DNA from 3 places in the Tepidibacillus fermentans genome. Region 1 is predicted to be linked to each of the others. Evidence: riboswitches for the same ligand, from Rfam matches in the RefSeq annotation. Region 1 holds a riboswitch; each other region holds the start of a gene.
The links. Region 1 has a riboswitch for cyclic di-GMP ahead of EDD72_RS07175 (RHS repeat-associated core domain-containing protein). Riboswitches for the same ligand answer to the same signal wherever they lie in the genome.
Positions count from the first base shown of each region.

Region 2: it holds a riboswitch for cyclic di-GMP, as region 1 does, so the genes downstream of both, EDD72_RS06620 (HD-GYP domain-containing protein) here and EDD72_RS07175 (RHS repeat-associated core domain-containing protein) in region 1, are expected to answer to the same signal.
Region 3: it holds a riboswitch for cyclic di-GMP, as region 1 does, so the genes downstream of both, EDD72_RS04765 (Flp family type IVb pilin) here and EDD72_RS07175 (RHS repeat-associated core domain-containing protein) in region 1, are expected to answer to the same signal.

Region 1 is NZ_SMAB01000009.1:41,047-44,328, reverse strand. Features, by position in the region: gene EDD72_RS07185 (FeoB-associated Cys-rich membrane protein) at 1-73, shown strand, start outside; gene EDD72_RS07180 (dicarboxylate/amino acid:cation symporter) at 136-1,407, opposite strand; cyclic di-AMP (ydaO/yuaA leader) riboswitch at 1,500-1,651, opposite strand; cyclic di-GMP riboswitch class I at 1,875-1,961, shown strand; gene EDD72_RS07175 (RHS repeat-associated core domain-containing protein) at 2,090-3,282, shown strand, end outside.
Region 2 is NZ_SMAB01000008.1:8,118-11,399, reverse strand. Features, by position in the region: partial or broken gene EDD72_RS13080 (methyl-accepting chemotaxis protein) at 1-322, opposite strand, end outside; gene EDD72_RS06620 (HD-GYP domain-containing protein) at 813-1,739, opposite strand; cyclic di-GMP riboswitch class I at 2,219-2,306, opposite strand; gene EDD72_RS06615 (late competence development ComFB family protein) at 2,539-2,793, opposite strand; gene EDD72_RS06610 (carboxymuconolactone decarboxylase family protein) at 3,125-3,282, opposite strand, start outside.
Region 3 is NZ_SMAB01000005.1:76,506-79,787, forward strand. Features, by position in the region: gene EDD72_RS04755 (pilus assembly protein TadG-related protein) at 1-887, opposite strand, end outside; gene EDD72_RS04760 (TadE/TadG family type IV pilus assembly protein) at 880-1,284, opposite strand; gene EDD72_RS04765 (Flp family type IVb pilin) at 1,430-1,639, opposite strand; cyclic di-GMP riboswitch class I at 1,774-1,860, opposite strand; gene EDD72_RS04770 (glycosyltransferase family A protein) at 2,021-2,470, opposite strand; gene EDD72_RS04775 (response regulator) at 2,540-3,241, opposite strand; gene EDD72_RS04780 (sensor histidine kinase) at 3,225-3,282, opposite strand, start outside.

The sequences.
Region 1 (3,282 bases):
TTTAAAAGGGGCATGCCCTGTACAACAGTTAAAGGCAAATCAAGCAGCGTTAATATTGGATCAAAACTCATGATCATAGTGTCTGAATATAAATGGTGGGCTATTTTTTAGAGAGAATAGCCCATATTTTTTTTCTTATCCTATGAGTTCTTCAGTTTCTCTATATGGTACCGATTCTTCCTCTTGATTCCATTCAGGATGATATTTTTCTTCTGTCTTTGTGATTACCACAGCACAAGCCGCATCACCAGTTGCATTCACTGCTGTACGAAGCATATCAAGGAGTCGATCAACACCTAGGATTAAGCCAATTCCTTCAACAGGTAAACCAACCGATTTTAACACCATCGTTAACATAACCAAGCCTACACCTGGAACGGAAGCTGTTCCAATACTTGCAAGTGTCGCCGTTAAAACAACAGTGATGATTTGACTAAAGGTTAAATCAACACCGTAAACTTGGGCGATAAAGACAGTAGCCACACCTTGCATAATTGCAGTACCATCCATGTTAATGGTGGCACCCAGTGGTTGAACGAAACTGCTAATGGGTTCAGGTACCTTTAAATTTTCTTGTGCTGTTTTCATTGATACCGGTAGTGTTGCACCACTACTTGATGTACTAAAAGCAACGGCCATTGCTGGAAAGAATCCTTTGAAAAAGTCGATCGGATTTCTTTTTGCAATGAATAAGATCATGGAACCATAGGTTGCAATCGTATGGATGAATAAAGCAAGAATCACAACCGACATGTACAATCCCATTGCACGGATCGCAGTAAACCCTTGTTTACCAATTGCCGAGGCAATTAAACCAAACGTACCATATGGGGCAAACTTCATCATGAGAGTAACTAAATACATCATAATTTCATTTCCTTGTTCAACAAAAGCGTGGAAAGTTCGCGCTTTTTTTCCTAGGGCTGCGATTCCGATACCAATGAAAACTGAGAAGAAAATTAAAGGTAACATATCTCCATTTGCCATGGATTGAATGGGGTTTTTTGGGATGATATTGAGCAACGTTTCCATAATAGGTGGGGCTTCTTTTGGTTTAAAATTAGCTTGTTCAGCAGAAAATTGCCAGCCTGCTCCAGGTTGAATGGTAAGTGCTAAAGCTAAACCAATGATGATCGCAATTGCTGTTGTGGAGATAAAGTAAATTAATGTTTTACTTCCAATTCTTCCTAATTTTTTAGGATCACCAATTCCAGCTGTTCCAAGGGTAATAGAGAAAAAGACGATGGGTACCACTAACATATTAATGAGATTAAGAAAGATTTTGCCTAGTGGGGTAAGAAGATATTGATCAACTGATGGGAATACATGTGGTGCAAAAAGATTTAATCCTAAACCAAACAATGCACCTAATCCTAATGCCAATAAAATTTTTCCTGTTAATTTCATAGCATACCTCCTTGAAGATAAAATAAAGCCATAGAAGGGCAAAGTCTTCTATGGCTTAAAATACGCCAAAATAAGACTCGTAATAAACGAGATCCTACCCCTCGAGACGCTTACGAAGTTAGCTGTCGGGTTCGGACGTGAGAGTCGCCCTACCTTAATGTACATTAAGAATTCACCCCAAGTGGCAATGCCACAATCTTGGTTCCTCCGCTCATATATAAAAATGATTCAGCGTGCGGACTATTCAATTTAACTTTATCTTAACAATAGTTTACATAAAAGTCAATCTTGCGCTTCTCCTGAAGTATAGATTCGTTCCATGATCTCTGTTTGTTTAACTATTAAACAACTATTTAAAACATCGTCTTTAACAAAATAAAGTTATTAAATTTTATCTAAAATGTAAAATTTTTATAAAATGATCCGATATAGAAATTGATATAGGTTAAATCACTTGAACAATTGAACAGCGATAAAGGCAAACCCGGCGAAAGCCGGGGACGCAAAGCCACAGGTCTAAGGCAAGTGAATGCTAGGATGGCTGGGTTACCGAACGGTTCCTGCGTTAAAACTCTTTTCATCGACGGTGTTCCTTGTGTTTAGACTGATGGGAAATCGTAGATGGAAAGGAGTTGTTTTTGTTTTGAAGAAACGAGTTCTCTACAAATCTATTATTTATTTCATGGTTATTCTGCTCATCACAAATTCTGTTTTGCCTGGAATGACCAAAAAAGCTGAAGCGGCTACGCCTGAAGCATTTTTAAATCCTTTTCTAGAAGAATGGCTTCCGCAGCCTGGACAGCCGCCGGGGTATTCCCAAGGATTTGCTTCGTTATTTAATAACCAATCTACAGATGGCAACTCAGCTATCCCAAGTTTATTAAACGACAGTCACTTTGCCCAATCACCGGAACCACCTGTATTGGAGGAACCTGTAGAGATTCCAAAAGGGAATGCATTTGTTCAAAGAGATGACTTTATACTCCCTTCTTATGGGTTTCCAGTGACAATCCAGCGATTATATCATTCGAGCCAAAAGAATCGCTTGTCACCTTTCGGTTATGGCTGGACATTTCCTTATAATCACTACATACAAATGTTTGATGAGTTTCATATCACGGAATTTAAATCAGATGGAACAAAGGTGAATTATACGTATCACAAAGAAGACGAAAGTTTATTAGTGGATGAGTATGATGGCGATCCGGCGATTTATTATCCGCTTGATAAAGGCTATTACACTGCGGAAGGATCCACCAAGTCATCCCTAAAACGAATTTCGAAAGATGAATATCGCGTAACACAACCCCATGGAACCACTTATGTTTTTAAAGGGTATTATGCACCTTGGCGAACCAACGCAGACCCTGTAGCCGGAAAATTAATCGCCGTTGAGGACCGCAATGGAAATCGCGTGAACTTGAGCTACGATTCCCAAGGCCGATTGGTTGAAATAAAAAGTCCCGATGGACGTACCGTTACATTCGAATATGCCGGTCAGCTCATCACATCTATGACCGATCCACTTGGCCGTGTAACAACGTATACCTATGAAAACAATGAACTGCGAAAAGTCACGCATCCTGATGGAACGACGGAATCGTATTCATATGACAACGAGCATCGCCTTCTGTCAGTGACAGATTCTCAAACTGGCACTAAGCAGTTTTCTTATACAGGAGATCGCGTGTCCAAAGTGACACATGAGGGCGATTTACTATACAGATATGAGTACGGAGATCATCAAGTAACGGTTTACGACGGATTAGGACATTCAACGGCTTATTTTTACAACGAAGACTACAATATAACGAAAAAAGTAGATGCTCTTGGAAACATATACACATATTCATTTGACGAACAAAAGCGCTTGAC
Region 2 (3,282 bases), on a different contig from region 1:
CAGCAAACCCTCGACCCTGCTCGCCCGCACGAGCCGCTTCAATGGCAGCATTGAGAGCAAGAAGATTCGTCTGGTCAGCCACCTCTGCAATAACCCCCACGATCTGTTCAATCTCCTTCATAGAGTGAAGCACGTCTTGAACCTGCTGGCTGACCTTGGCAAATTCATCAAAGGAATGCTCGACAAATTGAATCGCCTGTTGAATTTTTTCTCCCCCAGAAGCCGCCACTGATGCCGCCTGTTCTACGAAGGTGGCGGAGTTGGTTGCAGAATCAGCGACCTGATTAGTGGCGGCTCTCAATTCCTCAGTCTGAGCCGACATGCTGGCAAGCTGGCTCGTCTGCTCGCCAATTTTCACAATCATCTGCCGAATAGATGTCATATTGGTCAGTCGCTGGACTATCACGTCTAAATCTGCTAAGGTAGTAGAGGCTGAAGCTTGTCGTTCGTTGATAACACGGTTTAAGATATCGACTACGAAATAGAGGGGACTGGATGAGGGAATGTCCACTTCAATTGGCTTGGTGAAATCACATTTAGTCAAACACTGATAGAGTTTGTCGTAATCGGAATGATAATCAAAATGGTCGGCTGAACTTTGGGTTGTTTTCCATATAAAAAATGGCATGTTAACACACCCTCCTTTACAATTCATCATGATAATATGCTTGAAGCAATCTGTTCCACCGAAGCATTGACGTTCTGTACCTAGGCGCTGGCTTCTTACACCGTGGCGGAGAGTTCTTGGCTGGAAGCGCTGGTTTTCGCAACAGAGGCAACCACTTCTTTTAATAAAGATAAAAATAAATCCCTTATTTTTCTCTGCTTTGCCTCTTTTTCATATTATGTTCTTGTACCATTATGCGCAAAAATATTTCTACTACTTGCGGATCAAACTGCGTCCCTGCATTCCTTCTTATTTCAGCAATTGCTTCCTCCTTACTCAGCGCTTTTCGGTATGTCCTGTCATTGGTCATGGCATCATAGGCGTCTGCCACAGCCAAAATACGGCAGAATAAAGGTATCTCTTCCCCTTTTAAGCCCCGGGGATAGCCTTTGCCGTCCCAGCGTTCATGGTGATACAAAATGTATTCGGCAATAGCCGCCAGTTCCGGGGTATTTTGAGCAATGCGGTAACCGATTTCGGGATGTTTTTTCATTTCTACCCATTCTTCCGCTGTCAAAGGACCGGGCTTATGCAAGATACTTCCCCTGATACCCACTTTGCCGATGTCGTGCAGCACTGTCAGAAGAGCCAGTTCATCCAGCTCTTTTGCGGAAAGGTTCATTCTTTTTCCTATCATCAGGCAATCATTTTTCATGCGCTGAGAATGCTCCATCGTTTCCGTACTTTTAACATATAGGGTGACAAGTAGGGTATTAATCAAAGCCTTGCGGTAGCCTTTTTCCTCTATTAATTTTCGCCTGTACATCCATTCCTCGGCTTCTTTAATGACTTGCTCAAGACTTTCTGAGACTTTTCTATTTGCTGTATCGCCCATGGCTTTTGCTTCTTCGTCTGTGGTCTCGTTGACAAGTTTAAAAACCTCAGCAAAGCGACTGCCTTTTACCTTCTCCTCACTCCAGCCAGTTATTTCCTCCGCTACCCAGTTAAGGGCCGTTATCCAGCCTGTCTGGTCGGTGGTGACCACCCTTTCGCCGATGGAAAGAAAGATAGTTTTATACAATTCTTTTTCCTTTTTCTCCATGGTTTTCATCTGCATCATCTTTTCATTCATCCTGTCCACCCCTTTCTTTTCAGAAGGTTAGCGTCCGAATCTTTTTATTTACGATCACTAGGTTAAATCTATTTTGAGGTTGATTACGGGGATGATGTTTCCCAACAGATTAATTAAATAAAAATCAAAAGACCTATTTTACACTGCTGAAATTTACATATTTTTCCAGCTGGAGAAAATAGGCCTTCCTTATATTTGAGTTTATGTTTTACATTTGCATAACAAAAAATAGATTTCCGATTTTTTGAAATTAATACAGGTATTACCCCCTCCCCCGCAAGGGAACGAGTGTTCTGTATGTTCTATTTATGTATTCAATCGTTTTCATTGCCAAATCAGTCCTTCCATTTGGTCTTATGCTCCGCAAATTCCACTGTCAATATCTTATGTTTCACCATCTAGGCTAAATTTCACTTTAAGCTTTAATCAAATCATCTGCATACACTAAAAGCCCCTGTGCACGAATTGCATAGAGGCTTTCATGCAACCGGCTGCCATAGAATTATGTTACTCCTTAGGCCCTTGGCTTTGCGTCCCCGTCTTTCGGCAGGTTTGCCCTTAGTATATCTGTTTATATATACGTTGTTGTTATACACGCATTTCTAATATATGTTAATATTAATCTAAATTTTTACTATATTTTTGTCAACATATTTCAACAAATTTCTTTGTTTTTCATGATATTTTTCATTTCTAGTTAACAAAATTATTTTTTTAAGAGAAGAAAAAGAGGAGCATAATTTGTTTATTCCAATTGTGGTTCTGCACATTATCCAGTTCATGATGTAATAATGCAACGCTAGTGAGTTTCATGTCGTGGTTCTTCAGACACTACTTCTATTGCTTTCGTTACTTCTCTAATAATGTCTACTCCATATTGAGATTCCATTTCCTTAACCTTAGTAAATAATTTACCTTTTTCTGTTACAGTATATTGCGGTGGTAAATTATTTAATGCGTATGCAGCCATATCTAGCCTGCATTTTTCACATTTACACACATTGTTATACTTTTTCAATACTTCATCAATATACCGATAAACTAATTCTTCCATATAATTATATACCTCCATAACCCTCTCCCTTTCATATAAGAATATTATTTGAAAAACACGCTCAATCATTTTTTAACACTAGTCGTGAGACACTCTCCACATGCCTTGAGCGCATGAAAAAGATAAATTTTAAGTTTGGTCTAGCAACTTAATTATACCAAAAAGGGCAATTCTTTTATTATTTATCTTTCGCAAAAAGGCTGTCGCCAAAAAGTCATTCATTTATGACTTTTTGGAACAGCCTTATCCTCTGAAAAATTTTCTTTTTAAGTTCAACTCTACTTTTTCCCATATCTAGAATCCTCTTTGTCTTTCTTGCTTATTTGCCTATTTATTCAACCCGAATAATCGGAATTCTCAATATATCAGAGATGAGACCATGTATAAAAGCAACCGGCAAGAACACCATGATGCTCAAAATCATACTAATTTCGTATAGCAAGTTGCTTTTTTGAATAGGCTTACCTCTCAGGCGGCTACGAAATGCAC
Region 3 (3,282 bases), on a different contig from region 1:
GTGTTTTCATCATCCCAATCACCAGAGTAGATGTTTTTCATAAACCTTCCTGTAACATAGGAATCATTTCCATTGCCACCTACATTTTCAATATAGAAGGATGCAAACCCGATAATTTTTACCGTTTCTCTTCCGTTTAAATTCAAACTCTCGATAACAGGAAGGTAGATGATCCGTTTACAGTTTCGATTTTTTTTGGCTAAGTCATAGGTTTGGCATTCAGAATCATAAGCATCAAGATTGATTCGTTCCTTAATGACCCGTTCTGTTGGCCCTGACATATTACCTGTTTCCGTCTTTACTGAATCATTAATACTAAGTTTACTAATGTAACCATTTAATAGATTATTCTCATAATTAGAAGCCCCCGTCCCACCAAGTGCTAATGGACCGAAATTCCCATTGGCTACGTTGAACGGGTCGTATTTTAAGGTATATAAGGAACCAAATTGAAAACCATAATCTTCTGCATTAGGGTTAGGCGCTACTACTGATAATGGTACAATGCCTTTTGCACCCGAAAGTGGCTTAATCTGTGCTGTAGCAGTCGATTCTACTAATACATGATCAAAACCAAAAATTTTGGCAAAGAAAAATGGAACATCTCGCTTTCCAGCAACAGTAATTTTATGGTTGTCCACATTAACCGTAATGGATGGATCCATCACGCCATTTTCATTGGCAAATTGAATCGCGGTTTCTTTTGCCTGTTCAGCTCCATTTACCAATTCCTGTGCTCCTGAGATGGCAGCAGCATCAACCGCATCAGATAACTTCTGTTTTTCTAACATTAGATTCCCTAAATCGATGACCATCGCCGTCATTCCTAGAATGACAATCATGGCAAATAACATCATGATCGATATATTCCCTTTTTGGTTATTCAACTCGCATCACCGTCTTTGCCGTTATCGGAAAAGGATTGGGTAAAAGCTCTCCCCATATTGGGCCCCATAATGGGACTTTATAATCAATCTTCACTTCCACCTTCTCCCCTCTTTGGCGATACTCGTAAGCTGGGGAGATGGTAACTACAAGATTTGTTGGTTCTAAGGAATAGGTTTTTTCATCAATGATTTGCCTTATCTCGGTATCTGTCGCCCACACGGAACCATATCTTGCTCCATCTCTTGAAGCATTTTCAATCAGAAGATACGCATAAAAGATATGTCCAAATTCAATAATTCCTAGTAATAGAAGAAGAAGGATCGGAATCACTAGGGTAAATTCTACTAAGGATTGCCCCTCTTCCCCTTTGATCCGTTTTCGTAATCTCTTAATCACTCTTCTAACCTCCGATTCTCATAAGAGGTTTACTATTCTATAAAAGAAGCGCCTTCCGTCCTGTAAATAAGGCCCTACTTCGGATAGTAGGACCTTTCATAGGGTTAATAGAGATAATAATAAATTATTGCATGATCATTCCTTTTTATTGTTGGAGACTAGAGGTAACATTGGTGAACAAATCCCTAATACTAGTACCCATTAACGATAACGCTCCAATCACCACGACTGCAATCAGAGCAATGATTAAACCGTATTCTACCATACCTTGTCCAGCTTCATTTTCTAAAGATTTCTTTGCCCTTGACTTCCAATCCAACTGTTTCACCCATAATTTTGTGAAAAACTTTTTCATTTGACCATTCCTCCTTTTTAATATCGGCTCATTATGAATTCGGAGTAGCACAGATGGTGCGCAAATGGTCTGACTGCTAAGTCTAAGAAAAAAACTCCTCACATTGCTGAGGAGTTCGTCTATGTAACGAAGCAATCAGCAACCTGGCAATCATCGTTCATATGAACCTTAGACCCATGGCTTTGCGTCCTACCCTTTCGAGTAGTTTGCCTTTATTGATTGTTTTCTTTTGAGCCTTTCTTTACTTTAATTGTACGAAGAAATATAGGGTTTGTTATCTTTCTAACTTCCTATTTTTTACTAGGTAAAAACACATGTTTTCTGTACTTATATCCAAAAATTCAGGCAATTAAGTCCCTATTCCCTGCTCTCATTGACCTATCAGGATACTCGAATCGCTGAATTTGCCCCATGTTTGTTCCTTTTGTCATAATCCATAAGATCAATAATTTCCACTTGTTCACCATTTCTACATATTTCTTCTATCTTTCTTCCTATGATCTCTTCTTTTTCAGCCATTTCCTGTTCTAGGATCAACTTTACTTGAAAAGATTGGTGGTGCAATCGTTGGATAATTGCAAATGTGTCATCGCTTGAACCAAAGTCAATGATTGTCATTTTGATGGGTTTCCCATCGATACATTGCCAAAACCAAAGCGAACGAATCACCCATTCAATAATCGATTGATTATCTTTTGCTAAGATCAGGTAATGGGAATTATTGCTTCCTGTTTTTTTTGCTAATTTCATACAAAAATAGGAATAAAAAAGTTTAAAGCCAAGTAGAATGATTCCATAGAGGCATATGGTCCATAAAACTAAAGAAAGCATAGTGGCCCCCTCCTTAGTAGAGTATATGCCCCTATGCCTTATCTGGTTCGAGAAACGTTTTCTATTGGATTACGAAATGTGAACCCAACCATTTTTAATCGCTGTAATTACCGCTTGTGTGCGATCTTGGACATTCATCTTTTGTAATATACTACTCACATGATTTTTTACCGTTTTTTCACTGATAAATAATTTCTCACCAATCTGGCGATTACTATTTCCCTCTGCCAAGAGTTGAAGGACCTCAATCTCCCGTGGGGTTAATATGAGACGCCAATCGAGTGATTTGTCGATAAAAACGGATTCATGTTGAGAACCATGAAGCTCTTTATTACTTAGTCGACGATATTCTTCAATCACTTTCCCCGTGACTTGTGGATGAATATAGGCGTTTCCTTTTGCCACAGAACGAATCGCTTGAATTAAAGTCTCTGCTTCCATATCTTTTAATAAGTAGCCAGAAGCCCCTGCTCTTAATGTCTCAAATACATACCCTTCATCATCATGAATGGATAATATAATCACTTTGGATTTCGGAAAAATCTCTTTCACTTTTCTGGTTGCCTCAACTCCATTCATATTCGGCATATTGATATCCATCAAGATCACATCTAGCGTAACACCATGATATTGGTTTAGAATTCCTTGTCCATCTGAACATTCGGCAATCACTTCCATATCTTCTTCTAAATTAATAATCCGTTTGATTCCTTCACGGAAAAGTTGATGGTCATCCGCGATTAAAATACGAATTTTACTTTTTGAGTTCATTGGTCTTTTCCTCACCCTCCTTGATTTGAATGACAAAGGTT